3 regions of the Yersinia aldovae 670-83 genome follow, and region 2 is predicted to be linked to each of the others. Evidence: riboswitches for the same ligand, from Rfam matches in the RefSeq annotation. Region 2 holds a riboswitch; each other region holds the start of a gene.

Region 1 (8,112 bases), 300 kb from region 2:
CGCTACGATCCTGGTTACAGCACACGCATCTGGCGGAATCCCGCAATGAACTGCAATGCACTTACTTTTCCGCCAAAGGCGACAGACGGATTTGCCGGATTTACGCTAAACCCATTATCAATAATGATGAAACTATCGGCTATCGCGGCACCGCATCGGATATCACCAGCGAAATAGAAGCGCAGGAACGTATCCAGCATCTTTCAATGCATGACGCGCTGACCGGTTTACCCAACCGAATTCGGATGAAAGAATTCCTTGAGAACAAACTGCGAAATCTGCCGGTGGCGCAACATCCGCTGGTAGTCCTAAATGTTGATCTGGATAAATTTAAACCAGTCAATGATACCTATGGTCATGTCACTGGCGATACCGTGCTACATCAGGTGTCCGAACGTTTAAGGAGCTGTTTGCGTGACCAAGATATGGTCGCTCGCCACGGTGGGGATGAATTTGTTCTGATTATTACAGGTCTTTCATCAGTGAAAGAAATAGAACAGTTGTGCGCCAGAGTGATTACCCGCATCGAAGCGCCTTATGTGGTAGATGCTCAGGACATCTATATTGGTGCCAGTATTGGCATTGCGCTGGCACCTCAGGACTCCATACAGGCTGAGGAACTACTGCGTTTCGCCGATATCGCCATGTATGAAGCCAAGAGCAATGGCCGTAACTGCTGGAGCTTCTATTCCAGTGAGATGAACGAGCGTCTGATGCAACGCAGTGAATTGGAGCGTTTTTTGCGTCAGGCCGTAAAAAACCGTGAATTCAGTCTTTATTATCAGCCGCGCTATCGCATAGAAGGCATACAACTGACCGGAGCAGAAGCGCTGGTACGCTGGAATCATCCAGTGCTCGGGCTACTGATGCCAGACCAATTTATCGCATTAGCGGAAGAGACGGGTCTTATCACCTCAATAAGTGATTGGACCATGTTGCAGGCATGTAAAGATGCCATTACATGGCACCCTTCTCTGATTGTTTCAGTCAATATCTCTGCCGTTGAATTTAGGAGTCAACACCTGATAGAAAGGGTGCGTCAAGTATTACGACTGACCGGCTTACCCAGCCATCGATTGGAACTGGAAATAACGGAACGCATTATGATTGAAGATGCTGATGGCGCGTTCAAAATCATGACCGCTTTGAAAGCACTTGGTGTACGTCTGGCAATGGATGATTTTGGTACTGGCTACTCTTCCCTTAATTATCTGCGCCGTTTCCCATTCGATGCACTGAAGATTGATAAAAGTTTTATCGATGAACTGGCCGAATCACACGAAGGTCAGTCAATTGTTGAAGGTATTATCAACCTCGGCCATGCACTCACCATGACGGTCACCGCCGAAGGTGTTGAAACAGCAGAACAACTCGGGTATCTGCGAAACTTAAAATGCGATGAAGTACAAGGCTACTTTCTCAGAAAACCGATGCAATTAGATGATTTATCAGCACTTATGCTCAACGAACGCTACAAATAAAATACCGTTCAGCCCCTCATCTCATTGGCAAAAGAAGCAGAACGAGGGGCATATATTTAAGGCGTTGGCTGGCTTTTTGCTTTGAAATTAACAATATCGTAAACCAATGTATCCATTGTACTTCTCACTTCATCAGCCGTAATCGGCTCACCGCTGTTACTGACATCCTTACCGTAAGCCTTGCGCACGACAACAATCACCGGTTTACCGGTATTGGAATCGATAACCTGAACTTCTAAATAAAGTGCCGTCTTTTGTGTCCGATTACCCGTGGCAGCCATCGTGCCAGCAACAACTGCGGCGATGGGGACCATTTCATAAACTTCCAGGTCTTTATCTTCGGCAGAAACGGCGGTAATAGCGGCTCGGACAATCAGTATATTGCGCTTCTTAGGTGAACTGACTAACGGTAATTGTTCACTAACGGCTTCTTTAAGTCGTTTATTGGCGTAAGCTAATATTTGATCTAGCGTTTTCTGGCTTACACGGGGTGTCGGTGTCGGGCCGGGGAAATAAACCAGCGGTTTATAATAAACCCCGGTATATTTGGCGACATTAAAATCAGGCGAAATCCAACGGAGCACCGGCTGACCACTGGCCGACGTCGTTTCTTGTAATTTACTGTAATCAGACAGAAAACCCGAAAACTGCGCGTTAGTTGTTACATTTGACGCACATCCTGCAACTAATATCCCGACGGCGAACAGTGCCGCTATCTTATAACTACTCACTCTAGCCATTAGATTTTCCTATTTATTAGATAATAAAAAACGGGGATGTAGAAAACACCGAGAATACCTAAACGCAAAATAGAGCAATAAACGTGCTCTATTTTAAGCGTAAACGATGTAAAAACATTTGCTGAATATAATATTGAAAGAGTAATAGCCTCTGGCAGAAGCCATTAAACATATTTGCTGCGGCTTCAACAACGAAGGTTATACAGACCATCCAGAAAGGCGGGAATAAAGCTCCCCGGCCCGGCAACCTGCTGCGCTACCTGCCCACCAACCTGTGACATCAGCCAGCAGGCGGTGGCAACATGATGCAAGCGATCTCCCTCCAACGCACAAAATGCAGCCACAACGGCAGAAAGTGCACAACCGGTACCGACCACCCGTGTCATTAACTTATCGCCACCACTCACCGCAAAAACACGTTCGCCATCAGTGATATAATCTACCGCACCGGTAACCGCGACTATCGCCCTGGTTTGCTGTGCTAATTGGCGGGCCGCTGGCAGTGCTGCCCGTGAGTCATCCAGGCTATCAACCCCGCGCCCCATAGCCGTCAGGCCGCTGAGAGCCATGATTTCCGAGGCATTACCGCGTATCGCTGCCGGTTTCAGCACGAGTAAATGGTGGGCAAAATCAGTGCGATAGCTCAATCCACCGACCGCCACGGGGTCCAGCACCCACGGCGTTGCTGATTGATTGGCAGCCGTAATCGCCGCCAGCATGGATTCGGCCCGTGCCCGATACAACGTACCAATATTGATCAGTAAACTATCAGCCGCAGCACTGAATTGTGCCGCCTCTTGTGCCTCAACCACCATTGCCGGGAAAGCACCCAATGCCAGCAATACGTTAGCGGTAAACGATTGCACCACCTCGTTAGTCAGGCAATGAACCAACGGTGGCGTGAGGTAAAATTGCTGTAAACCGGCTTCGGCCAGTGCATCAGGGAACGGTGTGATTGAAATGTCAGAGTGAGTGGTGTTCATGATATCCCCACCAGCGAACAAGAAGGGGTACCGTTGCTTATGAACTCAACAAGGATACCGCGACTTCCCTCCGCTGGTATAATCCAGATCAGGTAATACGGGTAAGATCTCAGCCATTGCGTTATTTAGCGCCAGGCACCCCGAGTCAACGAGCTTTATTATTAACACAATTAGCAGTAATCAAACACCCTTAGGCATAATCAGCACTTATCGCATTTTGACGCAGCCGCTATCAGTGCCTGCCCCAGTGCCAAGCCACCATCACCAGCAGGCAGGCGCTGGGGCATCAATAGCTGGAAGTCGTGCAATTGTTCGCTAAGTAATTCACGTAGCAATCGGTTATGCAGCACGCCGCCAGAAAATGCAATAGTTTCAATACCAAAGCGCTGTGCTGCCTGCCGCGCCAAAGTCGCAAACCCCTGTGCCAGAGCAAAATGAAAGGCATAAGCCCGTTCAGCCGGTGCAGCATCAAAAGCCAGCCATTGCTGCCAGAAGGTGGCCAAGTCCAATTGATTATCGCGCAGTGGCATAGTGACGGGTGGAACTGTTCTGGAACTTTGCCATGCCAGTGCCTCCAACAGGCAAGCAGCTTCTCCCTCCCAGCTGATGGCCTGCGGTATAATATTTAGCGCCGCCGCTACCGCATCAAATAACCGCCCCGCCGATGAAGCTAATGGCGCATTAATACCGCGCGCAATCGCCCGCGCCAGTACCTCACCCTGCGGTTGGGGGATCGCTGCTGCCTCGGGCACGTTTTGCCAATTCGGGACAAAACGCTGAAACTGCGCCAGTAAATTACGCCACGGCTGGCGCGAGGCCAAATCCCCACCGGGTAAAGCCACCGCAGGCAAACCGCCAACGTATTCACAATTCACATAATCCACTCGTAGGCATTCGCCGCCCCACAGTTGCCCATTCGCGCCATAGCCCAGCCCGTCCAGCGCCAGGCCTATCACCGCTCCAGCTTGACGCGGCCAACCATGCTCTGCCAGGCAAGCCGCCAAATGAGCATGATGATGCAGCACTTCCACGCAGGGAATGTTGTGTTGCGCCGCCCATTCTCGGCCAAATTGGTGACTGACATAAGCGGGATGCGCATCTACCACCACCGCCTGCGGGGTAAAATGATAAATATCGCAAAACAGCGCGAGTAACTGCTGCTGTTGCTGCGCAATATCGCGATCGTCCAGATCACCCAAATGCTGACTTAGTACCGCATTGCTGTCTCGCAGCAAGCAAAAGGTATTTTTCATATCGGCCCCCAGCGCCAAAATAGCGGGTTGCTGGCTAAACCCTGGCGGCAACTCGAAAGCGTCTGGTACATAACCTCGGGCGCGGCGCAGCATTTCAGCCCCGCGCGGCGTCAGGCGCACCAATGAGTCGTCTGCGCGTTGCACGATTTCCCTGTCGTGCAGCAGCCAGTAATCGGCAATTTCACTCAAGGCACTCAGGGCCTGTTGATTACTCAGAGCGGGCGGCTTACCTCTACCATTACCGGAGGTCATCACCAACGGGCGCGCCACCTGTTGCAGCAGCAAATGTTGCAGTGGGTTAGCCGGCAGCATCACGCCAATTTCGGGTAACTCGGGCGCAACCGCCGCACAAAGTGGGCTTTCCGGCTGTTTCGCCACCAGAACTATCGGGGCGGCCGGGCTGCGTAGCAAACCGAGCAACGCAGCATGATCAGCACCTTGTACACAGCTTTGCAGCCAATCGGCATCTGGTAACATTACCGCCAGCGGCTTGGTGGGGCGATGTTTGCGTTCACGCAAGCGGGCCACGGCGATAGCATTGGTGGCATCCACCGCCAGATGAAAACCACCCAGCCCTTTGACGGCCACAATTTCGCCCGCCAACAGTGCAGCAGCGGCTTGCTCTAATGCGGAGAAGCCCTGCGCTAAAGCCTGCCCATCCGCTCCCGTTAGCCACAGTTGCGGGCCACAATCCGCGCAGGCATTGGGCTGGGCATGAAAACGACGGTCTGCGGGGTGGTCATATTCGGCCTGACAAGCCGCACACAACGGGAACTTGCTCATGGCAGTATAGGGCCGGTCATACGGCATTTGGTGGATAATAGTAAAACGTGGGCCGCAATGGGTGCAGTTGATAAAAGGATAATGGTAGCGACGGTTAGCAGGGTTATTCATTTCACTCAGGCAAGCATCACAGGTCGCGGCATCCGGCACAATTTGGGTGTCCATCTGCCCGGCCCCGCTGTGCTGAATCACGAAATCCAGCGGCGGCCGTACCCAATGGTATGGTGTGGTATCAATGCTATCAATGTGCGCCAATGGTGGGCAATCTTGTGGCAACAGTTGCAAGAAATCTGCCACCGCTGGGGCTTGCCATAGGTGAACCGTCACCCCCGCACTGTCGTTACTAACATCCCCTTGCAGGCCAAAACGGTGGGCAAGTTGCCAGATATAGGGGCGAAAACCCACCCCTTGCACCTTACCTTTTATCCGCAGACTGAGACCGTTTTTATCCACAAAAACTCCTTCGCAAGGCTGCCAGCAACCTATTTTATAGCTTGGAGATCGCGGGGCGACTGCACCGATGGGCGCTCCGGCGACTTACGTCGCTACGACCCATCCGCCACATTTCCCCGCCTATCAACTTTTTTAATCACCTGCGACTTCAAGAACAAATGGGATCCCAAAAGCCATTGGAGTTGCAGGTAGGCAGCAAGTAAGCAAATCCCGATGAGCTGACACAAGTCAGTGATTCGGGTGCGCGAACGCAGCTAACACCCCTGCGGCTTCAAGGACAAATGGGATTAGCATATACGGGGCAATGGCTCATCCAACGGCAAATCCAGTTTACGTGAAACGCCAAATGCGCCACATAACCGCACCTGTTTATTCTCGGTCACCTGCCCGATAACGGCGGCAGCACGGCCGAGTGGGTGGCGTTGTAATTCAGCTAAAACAGCATCTTGCGCCTCAGGTGAGACCACCAGCACCAGCTTGCCCTCATTGGCAAAGTTGAGCGCATCCAGCCCGAGTAATTCACAAATGCCGCGTACCGCCGGTTTTAAGGGTAAATCCGCTTCGTTGATTTCCATACCACAGCCGCTGGCGGCGGCAAATTCGTGCAGAATCGCCGTGACGCCACCACGAGTAGCATCACGCAGCGCCCGCACACCGCTAATATGGCGTAGTGGCGCAATCAACGGTGCCAGCAGCGCGCAATCACTGGTCAGTTCCGCCTCCAGCCCCAAACCTTCGCGTAGATTTAGGATAGTTGCGCCATGATCGCCCAAGGTGCCACTGACCACGATCCGATCGCCCGCGCGGATCATCGCGGTTCCCCAGTGGATATCTGCTGGGATCACGCCGATGCCGGTGGTATTGATAAAGATCTTATCAGCCGCGCCGCGCTGAACCACTTTGGTGTCGCCGGTGACTATCTGAATGCCCGCTTGCTGTGCGGTGGCCGCCATTGAATGCACAATGCGCTCAAGAGAAGCCATCGGTAGCCCTTCTTCCAAAATAAAACCACAGGAAAGATAGCGCGGAGTCGCGCCACTCACCGCCACATCATTGGCCGTGCCGCACACCGCCAGTTTGCCGATATCGCCGCCGGGAAAGAAAATAGGATCAATCACATAGCTGTCGGTCGATACCGCCAGTCGATCCCCCTGTGCAACCAGATCCGCCAGCGCAATACGCGCCTGATCTTCCCGCTCATTCAGAGCCGGGTTAGAAAACGCCGCCAAAAACAGAGATTCTATCAAGCTCTGCATTGCCCGCCCGCCACTACCGTGTGCCAGGGTAATCTCTTGTTTATTCATTTAGTTGTGACCCATTGAAAATAATACCTAAAGTAATTGGAGTTGCAGGTAGGCAGCAAGCGAACGCATCCCGATGAGCTTACACAAGTAAGTGATTCGGGTAAGTGAGCGCCGCTAACACCCCTGCGGCTTCAAGTACGAAGGGCTATCGGTATTGATGATAGGCGGCGCAAGCCCCTTCGGAGGAAACCATCAGCGCCCCAAATGCATTATCTGGCGTGCATTCGCCACCAAACAGCGGGCATTGATCCGGTTTGCAACGCCCGGTCAATACATCGCCGCAGCGGGATCGCGGATCATCGGCCACTTGCTGCTGCTGCGGGGTGAAGCGCCGTTCAGCATCAAACGCCTGATAAGCCGGGCTAAGCTGTACACCGGAATCAGCGATTTCGCCCAAGCCACGCCACTCGCTGCGCTCTTTGGTGGCAAATACCTCGGTCAGCGCCTGTTGCGCTAGCAGGTTGCCGCTGTCGGGCACAATGCGCCGATATTGATTTTCCACCGCACAACGCCCACTGACCATCTGCTCCAGCAGCATCACCAGCCCTTGCAAAATATCCAGCGGCTCAAAGCCGGTGACCACCAGCGGTTTATTGAATTGGCTGCATATAAAGTCGTATGGCGTAGTACCAATCACCATGCTGACATGGCCGGGTGCGAGGAAACCGTCAATGCGCACATCGGGTTGTTGTAGCAGGCTGCGCAAGGTAGGAATGATAGTGATGTGCTGGCAGAACACGGTGAAGTTGGTCAGCCCCAGCCGTTTGGCTTGTTGCAGTGTTAAGGCGGTAGCAGGCATGGTGGTTTCAAAACCGAGGCCGAAAAATACCACTTCGCGATCAGGATGGCGCTGTGCCAATGTCAGGGCATCCAGCGGCGAGTAAACCACACGAATATCTGCCCCGCGCCGCTTGGCATCCAGCATTGAGCCATTACGCCCTGGCACCCGCATGGCGTCGCCGTAAGTGCAGAAAATCACCTGTGGGTGAGCGGCAATTTCCAAACAACTGTCGATACGGCCCATCGGCAATACACACACCGGGCAACCCGGCCCGTGAACAAATTCCAAACCCTCTGGCAGCAGTTGATCCAGACCAAATTTGAAGATCGCGTGC
Region 2 (8,112 bases):
AAACGGTAACCCGCTATACAATGTTGAACCCACTCTAATGCGCTGCCCATACTCACCCGATGGCCGGGTGAAATAAATAGCGGATTACAACGGTTTTTGCTACGCCATACCCAACCTAGCTGCTCATCGGCATCAATCAAAGGCTGTAATGCACCGTTCTCACTGCCCAATGGCTGAAAATGCCCACACAGGCGGCTTTTGGCAACACCAATAGTCGGAACATCCACCAACAGGCCAAAATGACTGGCAACCCCGAAACGGCGGGGATGCGCAATACCCTGCCCATCAACAAAAACCAATTGGGGCCGTTGCTGTAACTGCTCCCAAGCGGCTAATAATGCGGGATATTCGCGAAAAGAGAGTAAACCGGGGATATACGGGAGTGAAGTTGCCACGCGGGCAACCTGATATTCCACCAATTCCAGCGACGGATAACGTAAAACGGCAACCGCAGCACGGGTCACCTCCCCCTGCTGCTCAAAACCGACATCGGCCCCCGCGATAAAGCGCACGGACTCACTTGCGATATCATCTTGAAGACTAATTTCAGATGCGCGTTGACGCTGTTCTGCCCGTAACGCTTTGGTGTCTACCATCTGCCACCCTGTCTATAGATTGATTACTTTTGGTGATAAGGCTTTGATAACGCATGTACCGCCTTAACAAAAGCACCGGCATGTTCTGGCGGAACATCCTGATGGATGCCGTGGCCCAGGTTAAACACATGCCCTTCCCCCTGACCAAAGCTGGCCAGAATCGTGCCAACTTCCTGTTCAATACGTGCCGGTGGTGCATAAAGAACAGAAGGGTCCATGTTGCCTTGCAGAGCAACTTTATCCCCCACACGGCGGCGCGCGTCGCCGATATCCGTGCTCCAATCCAACCCCAATGCATCACAACCGGTCGCTGCCATCGCTTCCAGCCATTGCCCACCGCCTTTAGTGAATAAGGTAACCGGCACCCGACGCCCGTCATTTTCACGGATCAGGCCATTGACGATTTTATGCATATAATTCAAGGAGAATTCAAGATAGTCGCGCCCGGTCAGCACACCGCCCCAAGTGTCAAAAACCATCACGGATTGGGCACCGGCCTTGATTTGAGCATTGAGATACAAGATGACGCTATCGGCCAGTTTATCCAGCAACAAATGCAACGTCTGCGGCTCGGCGTACATCATTTTTTTCAATTTAGTGAAAGCCTTGCTGCTACCGCCTTCGACCATATAAGTCGCCAGCGTCCAGGGGCTACCGGAGAAACCAATTAATGGCACTGCACCGGCCAACTCACGACGAATGGTTCTCACCGCATTCATCACATAACCCAATTCCTGTTCTGGATCGGGAATGGGCAGTTTTTCAACATCGGCACGACAGGTAATCGGCGACTGGAAGCGCGGGCCTTCGCCGGTTTCAAAGTACAGTCCCAGCCCCATCGCATCAGGAATAGTCAGAATGTCTGAAAACAAAATCGCGGCATCCAGCGGGTAACGACGCAATGGTTGCATCGTCACTTCACAGGCTAACTCTGCGTTTTTGCACAGTGACATAAAGTCCCCGGCAACCGCACGGGTAGCTTTATATTCAGGCAAATAGCGGCCCGCCTGACGCATCATCCAAACCGGTGTAACATCAACCGGTTGACGCAATAAGGCACGCAGATAGCGATCGTTTTTCAACTCAGTCATGGTGAGGCTCCCTTAGTTATCTGCACGCATTGTAGCATGACAAATAATACTTTCCTGTTGTGGCTAAAGGTGGTTTTTTAGCTACTCTCCCGTGTCGAACTGCTCTTCACGACATAACACCACGGTATCTTCAATCAGCCGGCGTGCCACGGTGCCTGGCGGGGGCAGTAATGGCAATTGGTCATAGCGATACCAACCGGCATTTAACAGCTCTTTAGGATCGTGTTGCAGCTCACCGCAGTCATACTCCGCCATAAACGCCATCATCAGTGAATGCGGGAATGGCCAGGGTTGTGACGTCACATAGCGCAAGTTCTTAATGTGGATATTGCTCTCTTCCAGCACTTCGCGGGACACTGCCTGTTCCAACGTCTCCCCCACCTCGACAAATCCGGCTAACACCGTGTTAATACCACCACGATGACGAACATGTTGCGCCAATAAAATCTCATCACCGCGGCGAATGGCAACAATCACGCACGGGGCGATTTGTGGGTAATAGCGTTCACGACAGTGATTGCACAAACAGGCCCATTCGGTACGGCTGGCATGCATTTGATGCCCACAATAGCCACAATAGCGGTGAGAGCGGTAAAACTCGGCTAATTGCACGCCGCGCCCCGCCAGTTGGAACAAACCGCGATCGACATCCAGTAATTGCCGTACAGAACCCATATCCGCAGACATCATCTGGCGAATAAGCCAAACCGCCTGCCCTTGCCATTCACCAATTTGCCTTGCGGTCGCACCCTGTAATGACCAATTGGCCGCGTTACCTTGTGGTAACTCCCCTTTAGGTAACCATAATTTGTTTTCATGGCTGACAATCCACCAGCCACTTTCTTTACCTGTAAGTTGTAGTTCCATATCGTTGTTGCACAACCTCGACTTCACTGGCAATCTAGAATCCGGCTTGTTACATTTTTGTAACCCATTATTACTTTACGGAGTCGATCTCATGCTAAACCGACTGGAAAGCCTGACTCAACGCGTTGGCGGCAGTAATGAATTAATTGATCAATGGCTTCATGCGCGTAAAGAACTTTTAGTTTCGTATTGCACAGTGATCGGTATTAAGCCGCAAAAAGAAAAGCATACCCCGCTTAATGAAAAAGCGTTGGAGAACTTTTGCCATAATTTAGTGGACTATCTCTCTTCGGGTCACTTCCATATCTATGACAGAATTATCAAACAGGTAGAAGGCGCGTTCAGCCCGAAAATGGCGCTGACCACCAAAGTATATCCTGCGTTAAAAAATAACACTCAAACTATCATGGCATTCCATGATCGTTATACAAACATTGAGATCGATGACGATAGCTGTAGCGAGTTTCAACAGGCTTTATCCGATATAGGCGAGGCATTGGATGCCCGTTTTCGCTTGGAAGATCAATTAGTTCAATGGGCGGCTGAGTCATGGCAAGCCGCTCAGTCAGAAGGCAAAAAGGGGCCAGTAGAATAGCCCAGTGATCAATGCGGGCTTGTAGTTTTAATGCAACCTCGTATAGTAAGGACTCTTGTCGGAGTGCCTAGCACCTGTTTTCTTAAGAAAGCAAACGCAGGCTGAGACCGTTAATTCGGGATCCGCGGAACCTGATCGGGTTAATACCCGCGAAGGGAACAAGAGTAATTTATCGCTACAGGCCCGGCATTCCCTTGACAGGTGTCTGCCGGTCACTGGCCAACATCGTTACTCCCGCCAAGCTCCAGACAAGCAATTTTCCCTATAAACCGCACCGGTAGGAATTGCTATGTCTAATAATACAACTGCTAAAAATTCATCATACTCACGTAAACCCATTCCACGTAAGCAACAACGTGAAAATGCTCAAGAATTTATTGATACCTTGCAAGGTGTCACTTTCCCCAATTCACAACGTATTTATCTGCAAGGCTCACGGCCTGATATTCAAGTGCCGATGCGTGAGATCCAACTCAGCCCGACGTTGATCGGCGGCGGCAAAGACTCACCTCGCTATGAAGATAACGAAGCCATCCCGGTATATGACACCTCCGGCCCTTATGGCGACCCGAGCGCCAAACTGGATGTTCATGTCGGTTTGCCCAAATTACGCAATAGCTGGATAGCCGATCGTCAGGATACCGCGGCACTCAACTGCGTTAGCTCTGGTTTTACCCAACAACGTTTGGCTGACGAAGGTTTGGATCATTTGCGTTTTGAGCATCTGCCACGCCCGAAAAAAGCCATTGCAGGTAAATGTGTCACCCAATTGCATTACGCCCGTCAAGGTGTCATCACCCCAGAAATGGAGTTTATCGCGCTGCGAGAAAATATGGGGCGTGAACGTATTCGCGGTGAAGTCTTACGCCAGCAACATCCGGGGCAGGCTTTTGGCGCTAACTTACCCGAAAATATCACCGCAGAATTTGTCCGACAGGAAGTCGCCGCAGGGCGGGCCATCATTCCAGCAAATATTAACCACCCCGAATCTGAACCAATGATTATTGGTCGCAACTTTTTAGTGAAAGTAAACGCCAACATCGGTAACTCTGCCGTGACCTCCTCCATTGAGGAAGAAGTGGAAAAACTGGTGTGGTCTACCCGCTGGGGTGCCGACACCGTGATGGATTTGTCCACTGGACGCTATATCCATGAAACCCGTGAATGGATACTGCGTAATAGCCCAGTCCCTATTGGCACTGTCCCTATCTATCAGGCGCTGGAAAAAGTGAATGGGGTGGCAGAAAACCTCACTTGGGAAATGTTCCGTGACACCTTGCTAGAGCAGGCCGAGCAAGGTGTCGATTACTTCACCATTCATGCTGGCGTGCTGCTGCGCTACGTGCCGATGACCGCTAAACGACTGACCGGTATTGTCTCTCGTGGCGGGTCGATTATGGCGAAATGGTGCCTTTCTCATCATCAGGAAAACTTCCTGTACCAACATTTCCGCGAGATTTGCCAGATTTGTGCTGCTTATGATGTTTCATTATCACTGGGTGATGGCCTGCGCCCCGGTTCTATTCAGGATGCCAATGATGAAGCCCAATTTGCCGAATTGCATACCTTGGGTGAATTGACCAAAATTGCCTGGGAATATGATGTGCAGGTGATGATTGAAGGCCCAGGGCATGTGCCAATGCAGATGATTCGCCGCAATATGACCGAAGAGTTGGAACATTGCCACGAAGCGCCATTTTATACCTTAGGCCCGTTGACCACCGATATTGCCCCCGGCTATGACCATTTCACCTCCGGCATCGGTGCCGCGATGATTGGCTGGTTCGGTTGCGCGATGCTGTGTTATGTCACACCGAAAGAACATCTTGGGCTTCCTAATAAAGAAGATGTGAAACAAGGGCTTATAACTTATAAAATCGCCGCTCATGCCGCTGATTTAGCCAAAGGCCATCCCGGTGCGCAGATCCGTGACAACGCCATGTCAAAAGCCCGCTTTGAATTCCGCTGGGAAGATCAGTTCAATTTGGCTCTCGACCCAGAAACCGCGCGGGCCTATCACGATGAAACCCTGCCACAAGAATCTGGCAAAGTCGCTCACTTTTGCTCTATGTGCGGGCCGAAGTTCTGTTCGATGAAGATTTCGCAAGAAGTGAGAGATTATGCAGCCAGGCAAGAACAGGCCGCCGCTCAGCCCATTGAAGTGCTGCAATCGGGTATGGAGCAGATGTCAGCCGAGTTCCGCTCCCGTGGCAGTGAGTTGTATCACAGCCCGGCAAATCTAAAAGCGGAGGCCGATAATGAAACCATCTGATACACCGCTCTTCTCGGCTCAGCAGGGTTTTCCGACGACTGAACCGCGCCTTGGCTTATATCCGGTCGTCGATTCCGTGCTGTGGATAGAGCGCCTGCTGGCGGCAGGAGTAACCACTATCCAGTTACGCATCAAGGCGTTAGATGACACACAAGTAGAGCAGGATATTGCCGCAGCAATTGCATTGGGCAAATGCTATCAGGCGCGCTTATTTATCAATGATTACTGGCGGCTGGCGATTAAGCATGGCGCTTACGGTGTACATCTGGGGCAAGAAGATTTGCAGACCACTGATTTGGCCGCCATACAACAAGCCGGATTGCGGCTCGGGGTATCTACCCACGATGAGCACGAACTGTCGATAGCTAAAGCTGTGCGGCCTTCTTATATCGCCATAGGCCATATCTTCCCGACCCAAACCAAGCAAATGCCGTCATCCCCTCAGGGGCTGGCGGTGCTCAAGCAGATGGTGGAAAACACACCGGACTACCCCACCGTTGCCATCGGTGGCATCAGCATTGAGCGCGTTCCCGCGGTATTAGCAACCGGCGTGGGCAGTGTGGCTGTCGTTAGCGCCATTACTCAAGCTGAGAATTGGCAGCAAGCCACGGCACAATTGCTACGTCTGATTGAGGGCAAGGAGCTGAGCGATGATAAACAAGCATGAGCTGAGTGACAGTGAATTCTTGCGCTACAGCCGCCAGTTGTTGCTGGAAGATATTGGCCCGGAGGGCCAACTGAAGCTGAAAAGTGCTCGTGTGTTGATCATCGGTCTGGGTGGCCTTGGCTCCCCTGCCGCACTCTATTTGGCGGCCGCTGGTATCGGTAAATTGTTACTGGCTGACGATGACCAATTGGATCTGAGCAACTTACAGCGCCAAATCCTGTACCGTACCACCGATATCAACCAGACCTCTGCCAGCAACCAAACTAAAGTGCGGTTAGCCCAGCGTCATTTGCAAAATCTTAATCCGCTGATTGAGATTGTCGCCTTCGATACCAGGCTGGCTGATGCGGCATTGGCTGATGCGGTGGCGAACGCTGATTTGGTGCTCGATTGCAGTGACAACATGGAAACCCGCCATCAGGTGAACGCCGCCTGTATCACCGCACAAAAACCCTTAATCAGCGGCAGTGCTGTGGGGTTTAGCGGACAATTACTGGTGATTGAACCGCCTTTTTCCCACGGTTGCTACGCCTGCCTTTATCCCGATAAAGAATTGCCGCAGCGCAACTGCCGTACATCTGGTGTTTTGGGGCCGGTGGTCGGCGTTATCGGCACCTTACAAGCGCTGGAAGCCATCAAAATGTTGGCCGGTCTTCTGTCTGCATTGAGCGGGAAGCTGCGCTTATTCGATGGCAAGCAGCAAAGCTGGAGCACCTTGCAACTGACGCGGGCGCAGCATTGCCTTGTCTGTGGAGGCTCACAGTGAAGAGTGACCATATAAACATTGTGCTTAATGATCAGCCGCTTGAGGTGAAATGCACCATAACCGCTGAAAAGTTGCTCCAACAACTGAACCACCACCAGCCGGGCACGGCACTGGCGGTTAATCAGGTCATCATCCCGCGCACTGACTGGGACAAATGTCAGTTGCACCAAGGTGACAAAATTTTGCTATTCCAAGCCATTGCCGGAGGCTGACATGCTGAAGATCGCCGATACCACTTTTACCTCACGTTTATTTACCGGTACGGGCAAATTTGCCACGGCTGAATTGATGCTGGAAGCACTACGCGCCTCCGGTTCACAACTGATAACGATGGCGATGAAACGAGTAGATTTACGGGCGGGTAACGATGCCATTCTTGCGCCGTTGCGCCAGCTAGGCGTGCGCTTACTGCCTAATACCTCGGGGGCTAAAACTGCGCAAGAAGCTGTATTTGCTGCCCGTCTGGCGCGCGAAGCACTGGGTACCCATTGGGTAAAATTGGAAATTCATCCGGATGTGAAGTATTTACTGCCCGATCCAATAGAAACCCTGAAAGCTGCCGAAATACTGGTGAAAGAGGGATTTGTGGTTCTGCCTTACTGCGGCGCAGACCCGGTATTGTGCAAACGGCTGGAAGAAGTCGGCTGTGCGGCCGTCATGCCATTGGGGGCACCGATTGGATCAAATTTAGGCTTACGTACTCGCGACTTTCTGCAAATTATTATCGAGCAGGCCAAAGTACCCGTGGTGGTCGATGCTGGAATTGGTGCGCCAAGCCATGCACTTGAAGCTATAGAACTAGGCGCTGATGCTGTTCTGGTGAATACCGCGATAGCTGTTGCGCGCTCACCGGTGCACATGGCGCATGCTTTCCGTTTGGCGGTTGAATCCGGTGAATTGGCGCGTCAGGCTGGGCTTGGCAACCAACAGTTTGGCAAGGCCATTGCCACCAGCCCACTGACTGGCTTTCTCAGCCAGCTTGAGGAAGAAAATCATGTCTGAAGGGTTCAGCCAGCGCTGGCAGCAATTGAATTGGGATGATATTTCGCTGCGCATCAACAGTAAAACCGCCGCCGATGTTGAGCGAGCGATTCACGCGGCCAAACCCAGCCGTGAAGATCTCATGGCATTGATTTCACCGGCGGCTTTGGCTTATCTGGAGCCGATGGCACAGAAGGCGCAGCAACTGACGCGCCAGCGTTTTGGCAATACCGTCAGTTTTTATGTGCCGCTTTATCTTTCTAATCTGTGCGCCAAT
Region 3 (8,112 bases), 1.6 Mb from region 2:
CACACCCAGCAGGTCTACGCTGAGGCGGCAAGGCTGATGGGCGGTACTGAAGTGCAATTCCACAATAATTTCGCCAATAATAACCATATTACCGGCACCACAATCATGGGCGATGACCCGAAAGATTCTGTCGTGGACAGTGATTGCCGCACGCATGATCATAAAAATTTGTTTATCGCCAGCAGCAGCGTGATGCCGACTGTCGGTTCGGTCAACTGCACCTTGACCATTGCCGCACTTTCTCTGCGGATTGCAGAAACCTTAAAGGCTGAGGTGTGATATGAAAAAGAACAACCTGGGCCGAACCGTAAAACAACTAGTAATTGCATTGGGATGGGTGGCGGCCAGTGGCTATGCCAACGCGGATGATAACCTGATTGCGCGGGGTGAGTACCTGACTAAAGCCGCCGATTGTGTGGCGTGTCATACCACCAAAGAGGGTAAACCGTTTGCCGGTGGATTGGCATTCAAAACCCCGATGGGCACCTTATATTCGCCCAACATCACACCAGATAAAGAAACCGGGATTGGCAGTTGGAGTGATGAGGCGTTTTTACGTGCGCTGCACGAAGGGAAAGGTAAGAACGGTGAAAACCTCTATCCTGCATTCCCTTATACCTCTTATACCTTGCTGACAGACAATGATGTCAAAGCGATTAAAGCTTATCTGTTCAGTTTGCCAGCGGTGCATCAGCCAAATCGTGAAAATGACATGCCGTTCCCTTTCAACCAGCGCTGGGGGCTGTGGTTCTGGAATTTGGTGAACTTTGAGGGTGAGCGCTTCCAGCCGGATAAGAGTAAAGATACCCAATGGAATCAGGGGGCTTACTTTGTTGAGGCGCTGGGGCACTGCGGTGAATGCCACACTCCGCGTAATATTACGATGGGGATGAAAGACAGTAAGGCCTATGGTGGTACTGAAATTGATGGCTGGACAGCATTTAATATTACCGCAGACCCCCATGCTGGAATTGGCAGTTGGAGTCAGCAGCAGATTGTACAGTACCTGCGCACGGGGCATGTTGACGGTAAAGCACAAGCTGCCGGGCCGATGGCGGAAGTGATTGAAAATAGCACTCGCCATTTGACTGATAGCGATCTCAATGCGATGGCGGTGTATCTGCGCACATTGAAACCGTTGAATCTGGATGATGAAACCAAGAGCCGTTCCGATTGGGGCCAATCCGCTACCAGCGTGGATACCTTGCGTGGTATGCCATTCAACGCGGATAACAGCACCGCTGGGGCGCGTTTATATCTGGGGAACTGTGCTAGTTGCCACAGCTTTACCGGTGATGGTGTGAAAGATGGTTATTATCCGTCGCTGATGAAAAACTCAGTGGTGGGGGCTTCTACACCGAATAATCTGATCAATGTGATTCTGCATGGTGTCTCACGTAAGACCAACGACGGCGAGGTCTTTATGCCCGGTTTTGCCGAAACGTTAACCGATGAGCAAATCGTTAGCCTGAGCAATTATCTGCTGCAACAGTTCGGGCAACCGACACTGAATGTAAAAGTAGATGATGTGAAAGCATTACGTGGGGAATGATAGCTAAGCCGAAGGGAGCTGCGGCTCCTTTCGGCTTATTTAACTTTTTCATTATGCCAATGCATTAATATATAGTCACCGTCATTGCTGGTTCCCGTTGCAATCGCCACCCAACCCTGTTTTTGATAAAACCCCAACGCCCGCTGATTTTTTTCCAGGCATTTTAACGCGCCGTGGCTGGTAAACAGGGTTTGTGCTGCCCGTAATAATGCCTTACCCGTGCCATGATGCTGTGCTGTGGGTTCAACAAACAGGTTATGTAAGAAACTCTCCGCCATAAAAATAGAGGCAAAGCCCAAGTGCTGGTCGCCATCAATGGCCACCAGAATGCTTTCCCCCAGCGTGACGCGATCAAAGTCTTCCAACCGAAAATGTTCTCCAGCCAGCCAATTAAACGCTGCTCGACGTGAAGCCAGGTACAAGGTGCGTAGATACGGGCGGTCACTTTCCTGATACTGACGAATCTCGATACTCATCCCTCGGCTATGCCCTCAATGTGCTGTATATCTTCCCGGTTGATCATAGGCTCGACCAATACATCATTGATCTTCTACCACCAGCCCATGATAATAACAGTTCTGACTCGGGGTGCCTGTCGCAAATTGTGATATGGCTGAGATATTACCCGTATGACCTGATCTGGATTATGCCAGCGTAGGGAAGTCTCGGTGCCGCCGGTACCGCCTTCTTGACCGCCGGTTAGGAGGAATATGTACGTTCAACCTACCGTTTTTTCTTCAGTGCTCTTTGCTGACCCTGCCATTTTAGTTCTCACCGACATGAGTACGGAGTCGTATTCATGAAACGTATTAATACGCTGACGATTGCTGGAACTGACCCGAGTGGCGGTGCCGGTATTCAGGCTGATCTGAAAACCTTTTCGGCATTGCACGCTTATGGCACCAGTGTGATCACTGCGCTGGTGGCACAAAATACCTGCGGTGTGCAGTCGATTTATCCCATTGAACCTACTTTTGTTAGCGCGCAACTGGATTCTGTACTCAGTGACGTGCGTATCGATAGCGCCAAAATAGGAATGTTAGCCAACGCCGCTATCGTCGAGATTGTCGCGAGCCAGTTACGTCGATACTCCATTGAATTTGTCGTGCTGGATACGGTAATGGTGGCGAAGAGTGGTGACCCGTTGTTGGCACCGCAGGCGGTAGACGCACTACGCCAGTTACTGTTACCGCAGGTTGCTCTGATTACGCCAAATTTACCAGAGGCCGCGGCATTGTTAGAGTGCGAGCCTGCAAGCAACGAACAAGAAATGTGTGAGCAGGGGCGAGCGTTACTCGCTTTAGGTTGTCAGGGCGTATTAATGAAAGGTGGGCATCTGAGCGGTAAAGAGAGTCCGGACTGGCTGTTTACCGCGCAGGGCGAACAGCGCTTTGTCACATCACGAGTCAATACCCGTCATACGCACGGCACCGGCTGCACTTTGTCAGCAGCACTGGCGGCGTTGCGCCCACGGTATAGCAATTGGGCGGATACCGTGGGCGCCGCCAAACACTATCTGCAAGGCGCGCTGTTACAAGCCGATACCCTTGAAGTGGGGCAGGGGGTCGGGCCGGTGCATCATTTCCATCAATGGTGGTAATACCCTTCGTCCTTGAAGTCGCAGGGGTGTTAGCGGCGTTCACGCACCCGAATCACTTACTTGAGTAAGCTCATCGGGATGTGTTCACTTGCGGCTCCAATGACTTTGGGAATAGATATTTCATATATTACGAGTCACGGGCTACCGTGCCAGCAAATAGCGCTGTGCCATATCAAACATGGCGATAACCCGTTGCAGATGGTGTGCGTCAAAACGGTTAAGGATATAGCTATCCGCGCCTTTGCGTGGGCGGATACACAAGGATAGCTTCGGATCGCCCGCTTCATCTTTAGTTATATCAAACTGATAGCTGCCGATCTCTTTCTCATCTTCCCGCCAGGAAATTTGCATGGCGGGCAGAGGATTGGCTTCAGTGGGGTGCCTGATGGCAAAGAAGTATTCTCCGGCCCAGAAACCCGCGTAATCGCCGTCGGTTTGCAAGTTTTTGGTTCGGAAAATAGTGGCATCGACTAGCTGGTGGACTGCTTGTGGCGTGATCTGCCGATGGGTTTGTTGCCATAGCGGTGTGCCGTTTTCGAGCTGCCAGCAGGCCGCGCCCAGATAGTCATTCAGCTTGCACCAATCAGCATCGAGTTGTTGGCGCAATTCTTCGTCGAGAATATTGCGGTATTGCTGCATCCCACTCGGTTGATCACCGAGTGTTTCGTATGTAATGAGTTCCATCGTGCGTGGCTTGCGGCGAAAACTCATCCACAACACGACCTTAGGGATACGAAATTCAATCGACTGAACGCTCTGGCGATAGCGATTCCCAATATTTACGACAAAACCATTGGCGGTGCCACGCTTGTTTTGATAATTACGTATTACCACCACACTATTGAGGCCCATCCAGCCCGTGACATAATGTTCACTGTCGGAATTGGCAACATCGAGATCAATGACCATCTGAATGATTTTATCACTTTCAAGTTTCGCCAGCGGATGGGTATTCCCCGCAGAGTAATACAGCTTCTCGGGTTCTTCGGGTAACTCAAAAGTTAACATGGCATGGCCTTCTGATAGTCGTATGGTTTATAGCTTAACTCAAGCTGTCATACAGATTATGCTATAACGAGAATTAGGATGAAAATTCGTGTTATGGATCAACTTTTTCATCCGTTGATGGTCATAGACAGGCAAACTAACACCACGCCGACAAGTCCGTTGCACTGGGCTACGTTTAACGCTTGGTAAGTCAATTAATCAAATTATAAGGATACCGATGATGAAAGGTCAGAAAACCCTCCATTGTCTTTTTGCGGGGACAGTACTCAGTGTCAGCTCTTGGGCTATTGCACAACCAGCTACTGTACCATCAACCTCTGAACCATCAACCTCAGAATCCTCAGTTATAGCACCATCAGTCACCGAACCTGCTGCACTATCTCGGGCCACTGCCGCCGATCTGCTGCAACAGCCCGTTTATAAAAATAGCTGGCAAAAAATGGTTAAGGGGCAGAAAAACCTTCCTACCTGGGCACGTAAAGGGACAGGAACATCCTCTCCCTATGAGGTTATTACCTGGGAAGGGCAGCAGTACAAAGTAGGGCGTATTTGCAAGCCCCACGATTGTGGTAATAATTTTATGTTGATAGCGTTCAGTCAGGATAAAAAACAGGTATGGCAGGCATGGGGTGTGCGCATTACGGTAGAGGACAAACCACAAGCAATTGATAAACCGAGTGAGTTCTCTACGTATCAATGGCTTGGTCACCCGAATGAACGTATTCAGGCCATGTTAAAAGCGCAGCTACAGCAAGATCCTAACTGGCACTGATGTTTGTCGATAAATAGCAGTGCAGATCATGATGGTTTACCCCGATGATCCTGCTTCAGTCGCTATTGCCCAAGCAATTGTACCCAACAGACTTTAAGATGCAGGAAGGCGGCTTGCTGCGGCCTCGCAGAGGCGAGGCCCTGAGTGTGAGTGCTTCCAATATATCTGCAACTTGAAAGCTGACGGAGATATCAGCCCACACCGGCCTGATGAAGGTCGTGTAAGTTAAGTGCGCCAACCAGTTTCCCATCCAGGTTAACCACCGGTGCTGCACTGATATGGTGCTGATGCAGTGCTTCCAGCGCTTCACCGGCACGCCATTGCTCTGGTAATCGGTAACCCGGCCGGGTGATAGCACCACCAAGCGGTTGTTGCAATGTGCCGCCTTTGACCAACCAGCGACGCAAATCACCGTCGGTAAATACTCCAACCACCCGTTGGTTTGGATCGCACACGGCTACCAGCCCAAGCCCAGTGCGGCTAAGCTCTAACATCGCTTCCATCACGGTATCAGATTCATTCACTGCTGGCAGTCGGTCACCGGTTCTCATTAAATGATGAACCCGATTGAGTAACTTTGCTCCCAAGCTGCCGCCAGGATGTGAACGAGCAAAATCTTCAGCATTAAAACCACGGTGGCGCATCAAGGCCATCGCCAGTGCATCCCCCATCATCAGGGTATTGACTGCGCTGGATGTTGGGGCTAAACCCATTGGGCAGGCTTCGTGTTCGACACTGATATCCAATACGCAGGCCGCGCCTTGCGCCAAGGGTGACTCTAAACCGCCTGTGATGGCAATTACCGGAATATGGCTATCGGCCAACAGGGGCAGGATCAGGTCCAATTCTTTAGCACGACCGGAATAAGAGATAAAAATCAGCACATCTTGCCGGCCAATCATACCCAGATCGCCGTGTAGTGCTTCAGCAGGATGAACAAAAAATGAGGGGGTGCCGGTGCTGGCCAGTGATGCGGCAATTTTTTTACCAATATGGCCGGATTTGCCAATACCGGAGACTACAGCCTTGCCGGTACAGGCTAACAGCAGCTCGCAGGCACGGATAAAATTGTTGTCTAATCGTGACAGTAACTTATGAGCTTCGGTCAGCTCAATTTCTAATGTTTCGCGGGCATAGGTAATCAATGGATTAGTCATTTTTATCAACCAGAATGATGTTAATACCCATTTCTTGCAGCGCCTGTAAATATTCCGGGCTAATCCCTTTATCAGTAATCAGGGTATCGACGGTGCTTAACGGGCAAACTACATTTGGGCTTTTACGGCCAAATTTGGAAGAGTCGACTAACAGAATGATGCGGCTCGCGGCGCGGCACATCGCTGTGCTGACATGATAAACTTCGTTAAACGTGGTGACACCGGCTTTCAAATCGACACCATCTGCGCCGATAAAGAGTTTATCAAAACTAAAATTATCAAATGCCGATTCCGCCAGGCTGCCATGAAAAGAGGCCGAGCCTTTACGGTAAGTGCCGCCGGGCATCAGGATTGTCTGATCATTATTCAGTTCAACCAGCTCATTGACGATATGCAGACTGTTAGTCATCACCGTGATATTGTTGAATTTTGTCAGGTGCGGTACCATTTGCAGCACCGTGCTCCCCGCATCAAAAACCAGGCTGTCACCGTCTTTGATCAGTTTACTGGCAGCTTGAGCAATTTGTTTTTTCTTATCAGTATTAATATGCGTTTTACGGTCAATCGGTTGTTCAACATCATCGCGATTTAATACCACGCCACCGTAGGTACGGATAACCGCCCCTTCTTTTTCCAGACTGGTTAAATCCTTACGGATTGTCGTACCGGTGGTTGAAAACTGGGCGGCGAGTTCATCGACTGCTGTCTTACCGTGCTGCTGAAGATATTCCAGGATTGCAACCTGTCGCTGCTTTGGTTTCATAACGATCCCCGTTCAAGTATTTTTATTGCCTATTCTTTTAGGCATAACTTTCACATGAAAAATAATAACTTTCATTATGAAAATATCATGATTTCGGTTTAATCGCTAATGATAGTGCAGTTTGACATGCGGTATCCGTAGGAAAGATCACATCCGGAATTAAATCCCGCTGATGTAACCCATGAAGTTGGGGCAGTGCGCGCGGGCGGGCAAAAACGCTAATACCACGCATGATCATGCTATCGCTGACGTGCATATTTTCATCAAATGCCAGTGCCATCACTACGCGGGGTTTAAAACGCCCGCCAGACCTGCCAACACCGACTGATTTACTGTGCTGACAAAGGCGGTCAAAAGCGCGGTTAAACCGATTGATTTGCCACCAGCCGAGCAGGATTTGCAATACCCAGGCGATGATGACAATGCTTATTAGCGCAGATGTGGGGGACATATTTCTTTCCTTTTACTCTTCGCCCTTGACGCCGCAGCGTTGTTAGCGGCACTTATGCACCCGAATCACTTACTAATGTAAGCTCATCGGGATTTATTCGTTTGCTGCCTTGCTACAACGCCAATGGCTTCGAGTAATACCTTTTGCCCTTGACGCCGCAGCGTTGTTAGCGGCACTTATGCACCCGAATCACGGGGTGAGTCAGTGATTCGGGGTTGATAACTGACGACGTTAAAACATCACCTGACCACCGGTAATATTAATCGATTGCCCGGTACAATAGGCCGCTTTATCACTTGCATAGAACAGCAGAGTATTCAGTACATCCTGGTAATCACAACCGCGCTTTAGTGGCACTTTATCGGTGTAATATTTTTCAACCTCATCCGCTTTAATGCCCAACTTGGCGGCATATTGCGGTAAAAGTGACTGGAACATCGGTGATTTGAGCAAATTACCCAACATCAGAGAATGCACGGTGATACCGTAATCCGCCAAATCCAGTGCCAATGATTGTGTCAGCCCGACGCCACCAAACTTCGCAGCACTATAACCGGAGTTGTGTTTGCTACCCACTTTACCTGATTTAGAATTGATTTGGATGATGCGCCCGGCAATTCCATCACGAATCATTAAGCGCGAGAATTCACGGGCGCACAGGAAGTAACCCACCAAATTTACCTGTAGCGAGCGGTCAAAATCATCCAGCGGGAAATCAGTAATCGGCGCAGCCTTGGCAATACCTGCACTGTAAACTAACAAATCGGTTTGGTGGAAATTCTGATCTACCGCTTTTGCCAGCATTTGAA

What was found. A riboswitch is a leader RNA that binds a small molecule or an ion and turns the genes downstream of it on or off. The one in region 2 is predicted to bind thiamine pyrophosphate.
Positions count from the first base shown of each region.
Region 1: another riboswitch for thiamine pyrophosphate. It lies ahead of thiM (hydroxyethylthiazole kinase); the one in region 2 lies ahead of thiC (phosphomethylpyrimidine synthase ThiC).
Region 3: another riboswitch for thiamine pyrophosphate. It lies ahead of thiD (bifunctional hydroxymethylpyrimidine kinase/phosphomethylpyrimidine kinase); the one in region 2 lies ahead of thiC (phosphomethylpyrimidine synthase ThiC).

Region 1 covers NZ_CP009781.1:2,035,562-2,043,673, forward strand. Annotated here, with positions in the region: gene AT01_RS09300 (bifunctional diguanylate cyclase/phosphodiesterase) at 1-1,481, shown strand, start outside; gene AT01_RS09305 (DUF3313 domain-containing protein) at 1,538-2,221, opposite strand; gene thiM (hydroxyethylthiazole kinase) at 2,407-3,177, opposite strand; TPP riboswitch at 3,253-3,357, opposite strand; gene hypF (carbamoyltransferase HypF) at 3,405-5,693, opposite strand; gene hypE (hydrogenase expression/formation protein HypE) at 5,981-6,997, opposite strand; gene hypD (hydrogenase formation protein HypD) at 7,143-8,112, opposite strand, start outside.
Region 2 covers NZ_CP009781.1:2,340,415-2,348,526, forward strand. Annotated here, with positions in the region: gene nfi (deoxyribonuclease V) at 1-596, opposite strand, end outside; gene hemE (uroporphyrinogen decarboxylase) at 620-1,687, opposite strand; gene nudC (NAD(+) diphosphatase) at 1,769-2,554, opposite strand; gene AT01_RS10665 (Rsd/AlgQ family anti-sigma factor) at 2,646-3,149, shown strand; TPP riboswitch at 3,199-3,324, shown strand; gene thiC (phosphomethylpyrimidine synthase ThiC) at 3,439-5,421, shown strand; gene thiE (thiamine phosphate synthase) at 5,408-6,088, shown strand; gene AT01_RS10680 (HesA/MoeB/ThiF family protein) at 6,072-6,854, shown strand; gene thiS (sulfur carrier protein ThiS) at 6,851-7,066, shown strand; gene AT01_RS10690 (thiazole synthase) at 7,068-7,856, shown strand; gene thiH (2-iminoacetate synthase ThiH) at 7,849-8,112, shown strand, end outside.
Region 3 covers NZ_CP009781.1:3,904,711-3,912,822, forward strand. Annotated here, with positions in the region: gene AT01_RS17525 (GMC family oxidoreductase) at 1-279, shown strand, start outside; gene AT01_RS17530 (cytochrome c) at 281-1,552, shown strand; gene AT01_RS17535 (GNAT family N-acetyltransferase) at 1,588-2,028, opposite strand; TPP riboswitch at 2,127-2,230, shown strand; gene thiD (bifunctional hydroxymethylpyrimidine kinase/phosphomethylpyrimidine kinase) at 2,352-3,152, shown strand; gene AT01_RS17545 (hypothetical protein) at 3,294-4,160, opposite strand; gene AT01_RS17550 (inhibitor of vertebrate lysozyme family protein) at 4,381-4,932, shown strand; gene gutQ (arabinose-5-phosphate isomerase GutQ) at 5,124-6,089, opposite strand; gene srlR (glucitol operon DNA-binding transcriptional repressor SrlR) at 6,082-6,852, opposite strand; gene gutM (transcriptional regulator GutM) at 6,938-7,303, opposite strand; gene srlD (sorbitol-6-phosphate dehydrogenase) at 7,535-8,112, opposite strand, start outside.